One region of the Streptomyces sp. DSM 116795 genome, then DNA from elsewhere that is predicted to be linked to it. Evidence: riboswitches for the same ligand, from Rfam matches in the RefSeq annotation. Region 1 holds a riboswitch; the other holds the start of a gene.
The links. Region 1 has a riboswitch for glycine ahead of gcvP (aminomethyl-transferring glycine dehydrogenase). Riboswitches for the same ligand answer to the same signal wherever they lie in the genome.

Region 1 (7,268 bases):
CCGAAGGGCAGTCTCGTCCAGACCGGGCGCGGCTCGTCGGCGAGGCTGCGCACCAGTCCGTAGTAGAGAGCGGTGTTGGCGAGCACGTCCGCCACCGTGGGGCCCGCGGGCAGCACCCTGTTCTCCACGCGCAGATGGGGGACGCCGGCGGTGACCGCGTACACCGGCCTGTTCCAGCGGTAGACGGTCCCGTTGTGCAGCACAAGTTCCGGGAGGCCGGGGGTGCCTCCCTGCCGCAGTACGCCGTGCGGGTCCTCGTCGTCGCAGATGGGCAGCAGCGCGGGGAAGTAGCGCAGGTTCTCCTCGAACAGGTCGTACACGGAACCGATCCACCGCTCGCCGAACCAGGTGCGCGGCCGTACGCCCTGTGCGCTCAGCTCAGCCGGCCGGGTGTCGGTCGCCTGCAGGAAGAGCGGGATGCGCGACTCGCGCCACAGCTCACGGCCGAACAGGAAGGGCGAGTTGGCGCCCATGGCGACCTGCACGGCGGAGACCGCCTGCGATGCGTTCCACACGTCGGCGAAACGATCCGGCGTCACCTGCAGATGCAGCTGCACCGAGGTGCACGCTGCCTCCGGCGCGATCGAGGCGGAGTTACGGGTCAGCCGCTCGACGCCTTCGATGTCGAGGACGACCTCCTCGCCCCGCGAAGCCATGATCTGGTCGTTGAGCAGGGTGTAGCGGTCCACCTCGGTCAGGTTCGACGAGACGAGGTCCTCGTCCGTGAGCGTGGGCAGGATGCCGATCATCACGATCCGGGCGCCCTCTTCCCGGGCCTGCCTGTCGGCATAGCCAAGCCCCGTACGCAGCTCCTCCGCCAGCTGATCGAACACCCGCCCGGACAGGCGGTGCGGCACGATATTGACCTCGAGATTGAACTGCCCGAGTTCCGTCTGGAAATCCTGGCTGCCGATACGCCGCAGCACCTCGGCGTTCATCATGCGGGGCATTCCGTCGGCGTCCGCGAGATTCAGCTCGATCTCCAGGCCCATCAGATTCCGCGGGCGCTCGAACCGTCCCTCGTCCAGGAGCACCCCGAACGCCTCGAGGCACTCCTTCAGCTTCCGCCTGTACCGATGCCGAGCGGACAGGTCGAACCCGTCGGAGACGACCTTCTCACCCATCGGGGTGTCCCTCCTCGATACGGCCGCATGGTGTCAGCCATGATGCCCGTCGGGCAGGTGGATAACGCCTAGGCCGCGCGTTTTGAGACTCCCGTCCCGCCGGTCCTCCGGCAGGGGCCGCGCTCGATTCAAGGCCCGGCCCGGAAGGTACGAGTCCGGAACCCGGCCGCCGGTGACTGCCGCATATCGCGCCGGGCGTCACGTTCCTCTGGCATGCGGCAGGAGTCCCAGTCCGGACGCACAGTCATTGTGGGAAAGGCAGACAGGATCCGGCCGACCACCGGAGCACCGTCGCCCCAGGCAGCAGGCCCGGGCACCACAGGACAAGCAGTCAAGTACCGCACCACGCCGACCGGATACCGCCTTGCGTTAACAACCCTGGCGCGTTAGCAGAAATGGTGATGTAGCACCCTTCGTATAAACTCCGGGCAGAGGCCGAGGCGCGGTATCACCGGACGGTCCGGGGGCCCGCAGTCGACGCGTCCGCCCGCGGCTCGCGGTCTTCCCACGCCGACAGTGCTGTCCGCGCCATGCAGAGCACCACGTGATCTCCAGTGAGAGGTGGCGACCCATCATGCCGCTGCAGGTCCCTTCCGCCCCGGTTTCCGCATCACGCAGCGTCCTTGCGGCGCTTCGCACCCGGCCTCCCGCGCACCGGGGACGCACGCCTCTCACCGCGGACGGAGCCGGGCGCGCACTGGAGATCGAACTCCCGCTGCCCGTCCATGAGTTGACCGGAGACCGCCCGGCCGCCGCGGCCCCGTCCACGCGGCTCACCGGCTGGCGCTTCCTGCTGCGGGATGCGGGCGCCCCCGCCGGATCGGCCGCGGTCGGCGCCGCGGAGACACTGCTCACCTCCGACGGGTGGGCGTTCGCGTACTTCTGCGGCGGCCCCTACGTCGCCTCGTCCCAACGGGCCCTGCGGCAGGCCGAGTCGCTGCCCGGGCTCCACCAGCCCCGGCTGCTGTCCGTGCCGCGGCTGTACATGCTCACGCTGTGGCTGCACGGGAACGCCGACGCGGACATGACCGAGGGCACACCGCAGCCCTCCGACCTGCTGATCCCGCTGGCGCCCGCTCCTCCGGGCATCGCTGCCCGCGTACCGCACCGGGCGGACGCGCTGCTGCCGCTGCTGACCAGGCGTTCGGTCACGACGACGACGCTGCTGCGAAGCGGGGCGTGAACGAAGCGGGGGATGTGAACGAGGTGCGGTACGGTACGCGGCACCTCGCGCGGTTCCGGGCCAGGGCTCCCCGCAGCACCAATACGGCAAACCACCCGTAACAGCGGTGGAGTTGACGGCAACCACCCGCACGAGTGATGCGTCTGTCCTGGTTGAGGAGTGGTGACACGAAATCCCTGCGGAATCTCCTCCGCGGGGGAACACTGGGACACGCACCGGAACGGGGGGCGGCAATGGACACCGTTACCAGCCGCAACACGGACATCACGACACTACGGAAGACGACAGCGACAATGTGCCAGCACCAGCCACCTTGCCCGACAGCCGAGTCCGCCGACCGGGAAGCCGCACACCCTGTGGCTCACTTCCCGGAACAGGGCTGGAGCCTGCTGTGCAATGGTGTTCTCCTCTTCGAGGACACGGGTGAACTCCTGCCGGACGGCAAGATCATCGATCCGCACCGTCCGCTCGACAGCCGCAACATCGCCACCGCCGCCTGATCCCGCAGCGGCGCAGAGCCAGGGCCGGCCCGGTGTCCCACCGAACCGGCCCTGACGTATGCGGCGTTGCTCCGCCGCGCCGGCTCAGCCGTCGTACTCCTCCAACGGCGGGCAGGAGCACACCAGATTGCGGTCGCCGAAGGCGCCGTCGATACGCCGCACCGGCGGCCAGTACTTGTCCGAGGCGCTGACTCCCGCGGGGAACACCGCCTCCTCGCGCCCGTAGGGGTGCGCCCAGTCCCCGCTCAACTGCCCTGCGGTGTGCGGCGCGTTGCGCAGCGGATTGTTCTCGGCGGGCCACTCCCCCGAGCCGACCTTGTCGATCTCACCGCGGATCTCGATCATCGCCTCGCAGAAGCGGTCCAGCTCTGCCAAGTCCTCGCTCTCCGTGGGCTCCGTCATGAGCGTGCCCGGCACGGGGAACGACATGGTCGGTGCGTGGAAGCCGTAGTCGATCAGCCGCTTGGCCACGTCGTCGATGGTGACGCCGGTCTGCTTCGCCAGCGGCCGTACGTCGATGATGCACTCGTGCGCGACCAGCCCGCGCGGCCCCGTGTAGAGCACCGGGTAGTGCGGTTCCAGGCGCTTGGCGATGTAGTTCGCGCCGAGCACCGCGACCTGTGTGGCACGGCGCAGCCCTTCGGCTCCCATCAGCCGCACGTACGCCCAGGAGATCGGCAGGATCCCGGCCGAGCCCCAGGGTGAGCCGGAGACGGGGCCGATGCCGCTCGCCGGTCCCGCGGCGGGCTGCAGCGGGTGGTTGGGCAGGTGCGGGGCGAGGTGCTCGCGCACCCCGATCGGGCCGACGCCGGGACCGCCGCCGCCGTGCGGGATGCAGAAGGTCTTGTGCAGGTTCAGATGGGAGACGTCGGCACCGAACTTGCCGGGCCGCGCGAGCCCCATCAGCGCGTTGAGGTTCGCGCCGTCCACGTAGACCTGACCGCCGGCGTCGTGCACGGCGGCGCAGATCTCGGTGATGTTCTCCTCGAAGACCCCGTGCGTGGAGGGGTAGGTGACCATCAGCACCGACAGTTCGTCGCCGTACTGCTCGATCTTCGCGCGCAGGTCGGCGGTGTCCACGTCACCGTCCTCGCTGGTCCTGACGACCACCACGCGCATGCCCGCCATCACGGCGCTGGCAGCGTTGGTGCCGTGCGCAGAGGAGGGGATCAGGCACACGGTGCGCTGGTCGTCGCCGCGTGAGCGGTGGTAGGCGCGTACGGCGAGCAGCCCGGCCAGTTCGCCCTGCGAGCCGGCGTTGGGCTGCAGGGAGACCGCGTCGTAGCCGGTGATCTCCGCGAGCTGCTCTTCGAGCTGGCGGATGAGCGCAATGTAGCCCTCGGCCTGGTCGGCCGGTGCGAAGGGATGCAGCCCCGCGAACTCGGGCCAGGTGACGGCCTCCATCTCGGTTGTCGCGTTGAGCTTCATCGTGCACGACCCGAGCGGGATCATGCCGCGGTCCAGCGCGTAGTCGCGGTCGGCCAGCCTGCGCAGGTAGCGCAGCATCGCCGTCTCGGACCGGTACTCGTGGAAGACGGGGTGCGTCAGGTAGTCGTCGGTGCGCAGCAGCGCCTCGGGCAGTGCGTCGGGCAGGGCGTCGTCCGCAGCGCGGGCGTCCAGCTCGGCGGGATCCGCCTCGACGCCGAAGGCGGACCAGGCGGCCTCCAGCTGCGCCCGGTTCGTGGTCTCGTCGCAGGCCATGCCGACGTGGTCGGCGTCTGTCTCCCGCACATTCACACCGGCTTCCCGCGCACGGGCGACGATCTCGGCCGCACGGCCCGGCACCCGGGCGGTGACGGTGTCGAAGTAGCTGCCGTGCACGATCTCGACGCCGCCTGCGCGCAGCCCCTCGGCGAGCAGCGTCGCGTAGCGGTGCGTACGGCGTGCGATGTGCGCAAGGCCCTCCGGCCCGTGGTGCACCGCGTACATCCCGGACATCACCGCGAGCAGCACCTGGGCAGTGCAGATGTTGCTGGTGGCCTTCTCGCGGCGGATGTGCTGCTCGCGGGTCTGCAGGGCGAGGCGGTAGGCCTGCGAGCCGTCGGCGTCCTTGGAGACTCCGACGAGGCGGCCGGGGAGGCTGCGCGCGTAGCTCTCGCGCACCGACATGTAGCCCGCGTGCGGCCCGCCGAAGCCCATGGGCACACCGAAACGCTGACTGGAGCCGACTGCGATGTCCGCGCCGAGCGAGCCCGGGGAGGTCAGCAGCGTGAGGGCCAGCAGATCGGCGGCGACGGTCACGACCGCACCCAGTTCGTGAGCCTGATCGATGACGGCACGGTGGTCCCGCACGGCGCCGGAGGCTCCCGGGTACTGCAGCAGCATCCCGAAGACGCCCCGCTCCGCCACGTCCGCGGGGATGCCGTCGTCCAGGTCCGCTACGACGACCTCGACGCCGGTCGGCTCGGCGCGGGTGCGGATGACGGCGATCGTCTGCGGAAGGCAGTCCGCGTCGACGAGGAAGACGCCTTGCTTGACCTTGCCGACACGGCGGGAGAGGGCCATGGCCTCGGCCGCCGCCGTGGGCTCGTCCAGGAGGGAGGCGCCGGAGGTCGGCAGACCCGTCAGGTCGGCCACCATGGTCTGGAAGTTGAGCAGAGCCTCCAGGCGGCCCTGCGAGATCTCCGGCTGATACGGCGTGTACGCGGTGTACCAGGCCGGGTTCTCCATGACGTTGCGCAGGACGACCGCGGGCGTGAAGGTCCCGTAGTAGCCGAGGCCGATCATGGACGGGAGCACCTGGTTGCGGGCGGCGAACTCCCGCAGCTCCGCGACGACCTCGGCCTCGGTTCGGGCGGGAGGCAGACGCAGGGCCTCATTGCTCTTGATCACTTCGGGGACCGCCGCGGCCGTCAGCTCGTCGAGGGAGCCGTACCCGACCTGGGCGAGCATCTTGGCCTGCGCACCGGTATCGGGGCCGATGTGCCGTCGTTCGAAGGGAGTTCCGCGTTCCAGATCGGTGAGAGGGATGCGGTTGGCAGTCATCTGCGGGGGCCTCCTGGTCGCTGTGACCTACGGGGACACCATGGCGCTGGTGCCCGGACGCCCTCCCCCTCTGTCATCTCGACCTGAGAGTTTCACCGGTCCGCCCGGCTGGACGGGAACCCGGCTTTCACCGTCGGTGAGGAGGAGCCCAGGCACTGCTCGGCCCGCCCTGCTTTCCAGAGTGACCTCGCCCGCGCGGTACGTGAGCCTGAGAGATTCCGGGGAGGAGTTGCTCCTTCGGCGCCTCCGGCTGCACCGGAGGACTCTCCCGCTCGGGGTCAACAGCCGCTTCCGAGCCTACCAGCGGTTTGTCCGGCAGGAGCCGGAGGTGCACTCGGGTGGCCAACCGCTGAAATGTGCCTTTGGGTGGTAATACGGCTTGTACGACCGGCTCCCGGCGTCCCCCGGCGCCCCCGCAGCACGCCGTTGCGCGGCAGTACGACAGGCCGAGGGAGGGGTTCGTCAAACCACCAGACCCAGGACCGGCCTCTTATCGTCACGCACCCGGTGCCCTGGTCACGTCGACTTGGAGGGACCGTGCAGCACGACATCGATCCCCGGAGCCTGATCGGACGCAAAGCACTCGACAGCAGCGGCTGCAAGATCGGAACGGTGGGCGAGGTGTATCTCGACGACGCGACGGGCGAACCCGAGTGGGCTGCCGTGCGCACCGGGCTTCTCCGGCGCGAGACCCTCGTACCGCTGGAGCCGAGCGAACTCGTCAGCGGCTTCCTGCGCGTCCCCTTCGACCGCGCTCTGGTGCGCAGCACCCCCGTACTGGGCGTGGGCAGACACCTCTCCCCCCGCCAGGAGCTCCAGCTCTATCTCCACTACGGACTGGACGTGCCGCCCTCCGCGGAAGCCTCGCGCCCCTCTGCCTCCCCGTCCCCGGCGTCCGAGGACTCTCCCGCCGCTTCCTCCTCCGTCTCACCCGCTCCCGACAGGGACTTCGGGCGGATAGCGGGTTCCGAGAGCTGAACCGATTCCTCCCTGGCCGCCTCCCCCGTCCGGCCCAACGAGTCCGTACTTTCCGTGCGCGACATCGCCGCGAGGGGCGGCGGCTCGGCCGCCTCCAGAGCGGGATCGTCCACGGAGAAGGTACGGACTCGCCCGGGCACCGACCCCGGATCCTCAAACCGCACGGTGACCCGTCCGAGGCCGCTGCCCTGCACCCAGCCGTGGCCATGTTCCGCATGCCGTACGTCCCGCCCCGGGACCCAGCGCCGGTCGGCCGGCGCCTCGGCCGCCTCGGGCGCGGCCGCCGGGCCCGGTCCCTCCCGCTGCCGGGCGTCGTCGGCCGCCGCCATCGCTTCAGCCGCATCCGCCGTGGCCTGTGCCTGTGCGAACAGGTCCTCCTGTGTGAAGTCCGCCAGACCGCTCACGCCGACACCGAGCAGCCGTACCCCGGCGGTGGTGTCCACCGTGTCGATCAGCCTGGCCGCCGCCTCCCGCACCACGCCGCGGTCGTCGGTGGGG
Region 2 (7,268 bases), 5.1 Mb from region 1:
CGATGAACAGCGCGGGCGGATCGCCCTCCGAACTGGCCAGGGCGCGGCGGGCGGTGCGCATCAACGGCAGAGTGGAGAACTCACCGGCCACGGCGGCGAGGAAGTCCACCGGCTCGTCCTGCCAGTCCGGTTCGAAGAGCCGTACGCGCGCGCCCCGCGCCACGCCCCACGCCGCCTGCTCGCCGGGGGTGTTGGCGCAGAGTTCCGCGACGGCCTCCGGCGGCAGCGGCATGCCGACGGTGCCCTCCGGATTGACGGCGATGCCGACCTGCGGCGGCAGTCCGCGGGCGAACTCGCGGGCCGGCGCGACGGTGAAGGACATGTGGCCGCCCACGACTTGCAGGAACTGCTGCTCCGAGCTGAAGACCGGGACATACGCGGCCCCGTCGAGCTCGACTGTGGGCAGATCCAGGTCGGGGCTGTTCGGGCCGCCGCCCTCGGGCAACGGGACCCAGACGCTGCTGCGTCCGAGCACCTCCAGCAGCCGGGCACCCGCGCCGGGCACCTGCAGGGAGGCGGCGAGGGCCTCCTCCAGTTCGTTGCCGGGCCAGCCTCCGCCGTGGCCCGGTCCGTACTGCTGAGGAATGGTCATGGCGGAAACCCTAGTGCGGTGGTCACGGCGGGGTGCGGGCGGTCCCGGTGCGCGGGCGTGCGCGTGCCGCCCACCCGCCGTCAGTCATGCCGTCCGTCGGCCGTCCGTCCCGCGTCAGTCGAAGGCCATGCCCGGGAGCCTCCCCGCAGCGCCCCGGTCCAGGAGCACCACGGATTCGCATCCGCGGGGCAGCCGCCCGGCCTCCGCGTCCGCGATGAGCCGCCGTACCGCACGGCGGTGGCGCATGAATGCGTAGTCGGAGACGGTCCGCCCCCGCTCGGCCTGGCTGCGCAGCGCCGTCGAGGGCGGTACGTCGAGGAGTACGAGGTGGAGCGCGCGGCCGCGGCGGAGGGCGTCCCGGCCGAGCCAGTTGCGCACCCAGGCCTGGCTGCCGCAGTCGTGCACGACGACGCTCGCCCCGGAGGCGAGCGCGCGCCGCAGCCCGGCGTAGTGCGCGAGGCGTACGAGGGGCCGGTAGACGGCGTACGGCAGCCAGCGCGGGAGAGCGGCCGCCCACCGTTCGCGCACGTCCTGGGAGTCGATGCGGCGGACGGTGTCCTGTACGGCGACGGCACGGCGGATCAGCGTCGACTTGCCGCTGCCGGGGAGCCCCGAGACCACGACCCTGTCGCCGGCGGGGAAGCGGAGCGTACGGCGGATCTCCGTGCCGCGCAGATCGTGAAGGGTGGCGGCGACCGCGGACGGAGCCGGAGGCGCCGGAACGGCCGGTCCGACCGCGGCAGCCGTGGCGGCCCCGGCGGACGGGCCGGCCGGGGCCGGAGTCTCGACGGCCGCAGGTGCCGCCACCGGAGCGCCGCCGGCGTCTCTGCGCTGCCCGGCGGATGAATACCCCCAGCCGGTCACCGTCGCGTACGCACTGCGCAGGCTGCCCACCTGATCGCCCCTCCCCGGCTGGTGACCGCCGGTCGGCGGTCCGCCTCCGAGAGTGTCAAGAAACAGTAATGTGCAGCAAGGCGGCCTTACCGCTGCGGGACTGCCGCGAAAGGCACGCACCGCCCCGGCAGGGACGCACGCACCGCTCTTGCGGCGAGGCACCGCACCGCTCTCCGGCAGGGACGCACGCACCGCTCCCGAGGCGAGGCACGCACCGTCGACGCCCCTGCTCCGCCGTGCCATGATGAGCGGGCCAGTCAACTGCATACCGGCCGTTCGAATCCACGCGGGAGAGTCCCCGGCCGCGCACAGTGTGCGGGTCACCGGGGCGCCGAAGGAGCAAGTCCTCCCTTGAATCTCTCAGGCACCGATACCGCGCAGGATGAGGCAGATCTGAAAAGCGGGCCGCCCACGGGCGGCTCCACCCACGGTGCAAGCCGCCGCCCGTGCACGAGGGCTCGTGGCGAACCTCTCAGGTTCCGATGACAGATGGGGAGGACATCCGCGTCACCGAGTCACGGGAGCCTGACATGAACGACACCGACAGCGGGACCGCCGGCACCCCGGCCCCGCGCACCACGGCCCTTGATGCCGTACACCGCGCGCTCGGCGCCACGATGACCGACTTCGCAGGCTGGGACATGCCGCTGCGCTACGGCAGCGAGCGGGACGAGCACGTCGCGGTGCGCACGCGCGCGGGACTCTTCGACCTCTCCCACATGGGCGAGATCACCGTCACCGGCCGCCAGGCCGGCGAGCTGCTGGACTACGCCCTGGTCGGCAACCTCTCCCGGCTGGCCGTCGGCCGCGCCCGCTACACGATGCTGTGCGACGCCTCCGGCGGCATCCTCGACGACCTGATCGTCTACCGCACCGGCGAAGAGACGTACATGGTCGTCGCCAACGCCTCGAACGCGCAGACCGTGCTGGACGCGCTGAGCGAGCGCGGCACCGGCTTCGCCGCCGAGGTCCGCGACGACCGCGACGCGTACGCGCTGATCGCCGTGCAAGGCCCGGAGGCCGCAGCCATTCTCTCCGGAGGGCACGGCCTCAAGGCCCTCACGGACGCCGATCTGGACGGGCTGAAGTACTACGCGGGCCTGCCGGGCACCGTCGCAGGACGCGACGCCCTCATCGCCCGTACGGGATACACCGGCGAGGACGGCTTCGAGCTGTTCGTGTCGCCCGCCGACGCCGTCGCCGTATGGGAGGCGCTCACCGAGGCGGGCGCGCCCGCCGGTCTCGTGCCGTGCGGACTGAGCTGCCGCGACACCCTGCGCCTCGAGGCGGGCATGCCGCTGTACGGGCACGAACTGACCACGCGTACAACGCCGTTCGACGCGGGCATGGGCCGGATCGTGAAGTTCGAGAAGACCACGAACGACGGCGACTTCGTCGGGCGCAAGCCGCTGGAGGCCGCCGCGGCCCAGGCCGAGAAGGCGCCACCGCGCAAGCTCGTCGGTCTGATCGCGGAGGGCCGGAGGGTGCCGCGCGCGGGCTACGAGGTGGTCTCCGCGGCGGACGGTTCGGTGATCGGCGAGGTGACCTCGGGTGCGCCGTCACCGACCCTCGGCAAGCCGGTCGCCATGGCGTACGTCGATCCCGCGTCCGCGGAGCCCGGCACCGAGGGCGTCGCGGTGGACATCCGCGGCAAGCACGAGCCGTACGAGGTCGTGGCGCTCCCCTTCTACAAGCGGCAGCGCTGACGGCCCTCCCCGTGCTCTTCGAGCAGGGACACCCCATGACCGTGGCGCGCCGACACCCGTGCCCCTGGAGGTGTCCCGCGTCCCACTGGCCAAGACTGATTCCCTCCGTCCCCTTCTCATCCAGGAGAATCGCAACATGAGCAACCCGCAGCAGCTGCGCTACAGCAAGGAGCACGAGTGGCTGTCGGACGCCGAGGACGGCGTCTCGACGGTCGGCATCACGGCGCACGCCGCCGACGCGCTCGGCGACGTCGTCTTCGTCCAGCTCCCCGAGACCGGGGACAGCGTCACCGCGGGCGAGCCCTGCGGCGAACTGGAGTCGACGAAGTCGGTCAGCGACCTCTACGCGCCGGTCTCCGGTGAGATCACGGAGATCAACCAGGACGTCGTGGACGACCCGGCGCTGGTCAACTCCGCCCCGTTCGAGGGCGGCTGGCTGTTCAAGGTGCGTATCTCGGACGAGCCGGCGGGTCTGCTGTCGGCCGACGAGTACGCCTCGTTCACCGCCGGGAGCTGACGCCCGGCTCCGCGCCCGCACGTACGGCCGCCCGCAGGCGGCCACGCAACCGGCCCTCTAACCGGCCCACAACGACCCAACGCCGCCCGTATGTCCGCCAATGTGCCCGACCGGCCTGCCACCAGGGATGGTTCCATGTCGCTTCTGAACAGTTCTCTCCATGAGGTGGACCCGGACGTCGCCGCCGCCGTCGACGCCGAACTCCACCGCCAGCAGTCCACCCTCGAGATGATCGCGTCGGAGAACTTCGCTCCCGTCGCCTCCCTGGAGGCCCAGGGTTCCGTCCTCACCAACAAGTACGCGGAGGGCTATCCGGGCCGCCGCTACTACGGCGGCTGCGAACACGTCGACGTCATCGAGGACATCGCACGCGAGCGCATCAAGGCCCTGTTCGGAGCGGAAGCCGCCAACGTGCAGCCGCACTCCGGTGCCTCCGCCAACGCCGCCGCGATGTTCGCGCTGCTCAAGCCGGGCGACACGATCATGGGCCTGGACCTGGCGCACGGCGGGCACCTCACGCACGGCATGAAGATCAACTTCTCCGGCAAGCTCTACAACGTCGTCGCCTACCACGTGGACGAGAAGACCAGCCAGGTCGACATGGAGGAGGTCGAGCGGCTGGCGCGCGAGCACCGGCCGCAGATGATCATCGCCGGCTGGTCCGCGTATCCGCGGCAGCTCGACTTCGCGGCGTTCCGCCGCGTCGCGGACGAGGTCGGCGCCCTGCTCATGGTCGACATGGCGCACTTCGCGGGCCTGGTGGCGGCCGGTCTGCACCCCTCGCCCGTGCCGTACGCGGACGTCGTGACCACCACGACCCACAAGACGCTCGGCGGCCCGCGCGGCGGCGTGATCCTCTCGAAGAAGGAGTACGCCAAGAAGATCAACTCCGCGGTGTTCCCGGGCCAGCAGGGCGGCCCGCTGGAGCACGTCATCGCGGCGAAGGCGGTGTCCTTCAAGATCGCGGCCTCGGAGGAGTTCAAGGAGCGCCAGCAGCGCACCGTCACCGGCGCACGGCTGCTGGCCGACCGGCTGCTGAAGCAGGACGCGGTGGACGCGGGCGTCTCCGTCCTCTCCGGCGGGACCGACGTCCATCTGATCCTCGTCGACCTGCGCAACAGCGACTTGGACGGCCAGCAGGCCGAGGACCGGCTCCACGAGATCGGCATCACCGTCAACCGCAACGCGGTCCCGAACGACCCGCGGCCTCCCATGGTCACCTCCGGCCTGCGCATCGGCACGCCCGCGCTGGCCACCCGCGGCTTCCAGGAGGAGGATTTCCGCGAGGTCGCCGACATCCTCGCCGAGGCGCTGCTGCCCGGCTTCGACGAGGACAAGGCGAAGTCGCTGAGCGCCCGCGTCACGGCGCTCACCGAGAAGCACCCGCTCTACCCCGGCCTGGGCAGGTAACAGGCCTCTGGTGCCGCGGTGCGGACGTCCGCTCCGCGGCACCGGCCCCCATCCGGCCGACCGGACGACCCCGGCACCAGGCACGCGGCCACCCGGCCGTCCGGCCGTTCCCCGTCCGGCCACCACCGGACCCGAGGCCCACCAGTAAGGCCCCGCACGGAAAGGAGGCGCCCGCCATGGCGGTCTCCGTCTTCGACCTCTTCTCGATCGGCATCGGCCCGTCCAGTTCCCACACGGTCGGCCCGATGCGCGCCGCCCGCATGTTCGCCGGGCGTCTGAAGAACGAGGGTGTGCTGGCCCACACTGCGTCCGTACGTGCGGAGCTGTACGGGTCGCTGGGCGCCACGGGCCACGGGCACGGCACCGCCAAGGCCGTACTGCTGGGGCTGGAGGGCGAGTCGCCCCGGTCCGTGGACGTCGAAGGGGCCGACGAACGGGTCGAGAGCATCCGTTCGTCGAAGCGGCTGCGGCTGCTGGCCGCGGAGATAGGGGACGCCCACGAGATCGCCTTCGACGAGCAGTCGCAGCTCGTCCTGCACCGGCGCCGCTCACTGCCGTACCACGCGAACGGCATGACGCTCTTCGCCTACGACGCCGCCGGCAGCACGCTGCTGGAGAAGACGTACTACTCGGTGGGCGGCGGCTTCGTCGTCGACGAGGCCGTGCTCGACGAGGGGGGCGCCGGCTCCCCCATCAAGCCCGACGACACCGTGCTCACGCACTCCTTCCGCACCGGCGACGAACTGCTGCGGCTCACCCGCGAGACCGGGCTGTCCGTCTCGGAGCTGATGCTCCAGAACGAGAAGGCCTGGCGCTCGGAGGAGGAGATCCGCGCCGGGCTGCTGGAGATCTGGGAGGTGATGCGCGCCTGCGTCGCACGCGGGCTGACCCGGGAGGGCATCCTGCCGGGCGGTCTGAAGGTACGCCGCAGGGCCGCGACGGCCGCCCGCCAGCTCCGGGCCGAAGGCAACCGCGAGGCGCACGCGACGGAGTGGCTGACGCTCCACGCGATGGCGGTGAACGAGGAGAACGCGGCGGGCGGCCGCGTCGTCACCGCCCCCACGAACGGCGCCGCGGGCATCATCCCGGCGGTGCTGCACTACTACACCGAGTTCGTGCCGGGCGCCGACGAGGACGGCATCGTCCGCTTCCTGCTGGCCGCCGGCGCCGTCGGACTGCTCTTCAAGGAGAACGCCTCGATCTCCGGCGCCGAGGTCGGCTGCCAGGGCGAGGTCGGCTCGGCGTGCTCCATGGCGGCGGGCGGTCTGGCCGAGGTCCTGGGCGGCGGTCCGGAGAAGGTGGAGAACGCGGCGGAGATCGGGATCGAGCACAACCTGGGGCTGACCTGCGACCCGATCGGCGGGCTCGTCCAGATCCCCTGCATCGAACGCAACGGGATGGCCGCGGTGAAGGCCGTCACCGCCGCGCGCATGGCCCTGCGGGGCGACGGCCGGCACCACGTCTCGCTGGACAAGGCGATCAAGACGATGAAGGACACCGGCGCCGACATGAAGGTCAAGTACAAGGAGACGGCCCGGGGCGGCCTCGCGGTCAACGTCATCGAGTGCTGAGCGAACCACCTCTGACCAGGTGGTTCGCGCCTTTCAGCGCTGTCGCGGCTTCCCTGTCCGTACGACGGAAGGCCCTCGGAAGGCCCCGTGACGGAGCTGAGAGTCCCTGAAGAATCCCTGAGGTTTCCCTGTCCACGGAGGGGCTGGGCAGAGGAGTAGTCCAGGTGTGGCCGCTCGCGCTGCGCGGTAGCGCGCGTGTCGGCGTCCCGTGACCCGGCCCGCACTCGTTGGGCGCGATGATTTCCGCCGTCGTCTCCGGTCAGTACATCGGAGCAGATTCATCCGAGCCCGGGAGGAACCGTGACTGAGCAGAAAGCCGGCGCCCTACCACCAGTGGTCGACCGGCAGACCTGGCAGGCCGCGCTCGACGATCTGCGTGTGCGAGAGAAGGCCGCCACCCGTGAACTCGACGCGATCGCTGCACAACGCCGCCGACTGCCGATGGTCGAGCTCCCGGACTACACGCTGATCGGTCCGGACGGCCCCACCCGGCTGGTCGACGTATTCGACGGGCGCTCCCAACTCATCGTCTACAACCACATGTGGTCCGATGGCGCGGAGTGGCAGTGCGGCGGCTG

Region 2: it holds a riboswitch for glycine, as region 1 does, so the genes downstream of both, gcvT (glycine cleavage system aminomethyltransferase GcvT) here and gcvP (aminomethyl-transferring glycine dehydrogenase) in region 1, are expected to answer to the same signal.

What each region holds. Positions count from the first base shown of each region.
Region 1 is NZ_CM147707.1:6,981,503-6,988,770, reverse strand. Features, by position in the region: gene ACSMXX_RS30195 (glutamate-cysteine ligase family protein) at 1-1,124, opposite strand, end outside; gene ACSMXX_RS30190 (hypothetical protein) at 1,699-2,307, shown strand; gene ACSMXX_RS30185 (DUF5999 family protein) at 2,601-2,807, shown strand; gene gcvP (aminomethyl-transferring glycine dehydrogenase) at 2,892-5,792, opposite strand; glycine riboswitch at 5,853-5,978, opposite strand; glycine riboswitch at 5,979-6,073, opposite strand; gene ACSMXX_RS30175 (PRC-barrel domain-containing protein) at 6,330-6,770, shown strand; partial or broken gene ACSMXX_RS30170 (DNA polymerase IV) at 6,842-7,268, opposite strand, start outside.
Region 2 is NZ_CM147707.1:1,928,046-1,935,313, forward strand. Features, by position in the region: gene ACSMXX_RS08125 (enhanced serine sensitivity protein SseB) at 1-592, opposite strand, end outside; gene ACSMXX_RS08130 (AAA family ATPase) at 707-1,399, opposite strand; glycine riboswitch at 1,764-1,872, shown strand; gene gcvT (glycine cleavage system aminomethyltransferase GcvT) at 2,017-3,192, shown strand; gene gcvH (glycine cleavage system protein GcvH) at 3,329-3,709, shown strand; gene ACSMXX_RS08145 (serine hydroxymethyltransferase) at 3,845-5,119, shown strand; gene ACSMXX_RS08150 (L-serine ammonia-lyase) at 5,296-6,690, shown strand; gene ACSMXX_RS08155 (DUF899 domain-containing protein) at 6,991-7,268, shown strand, end outside.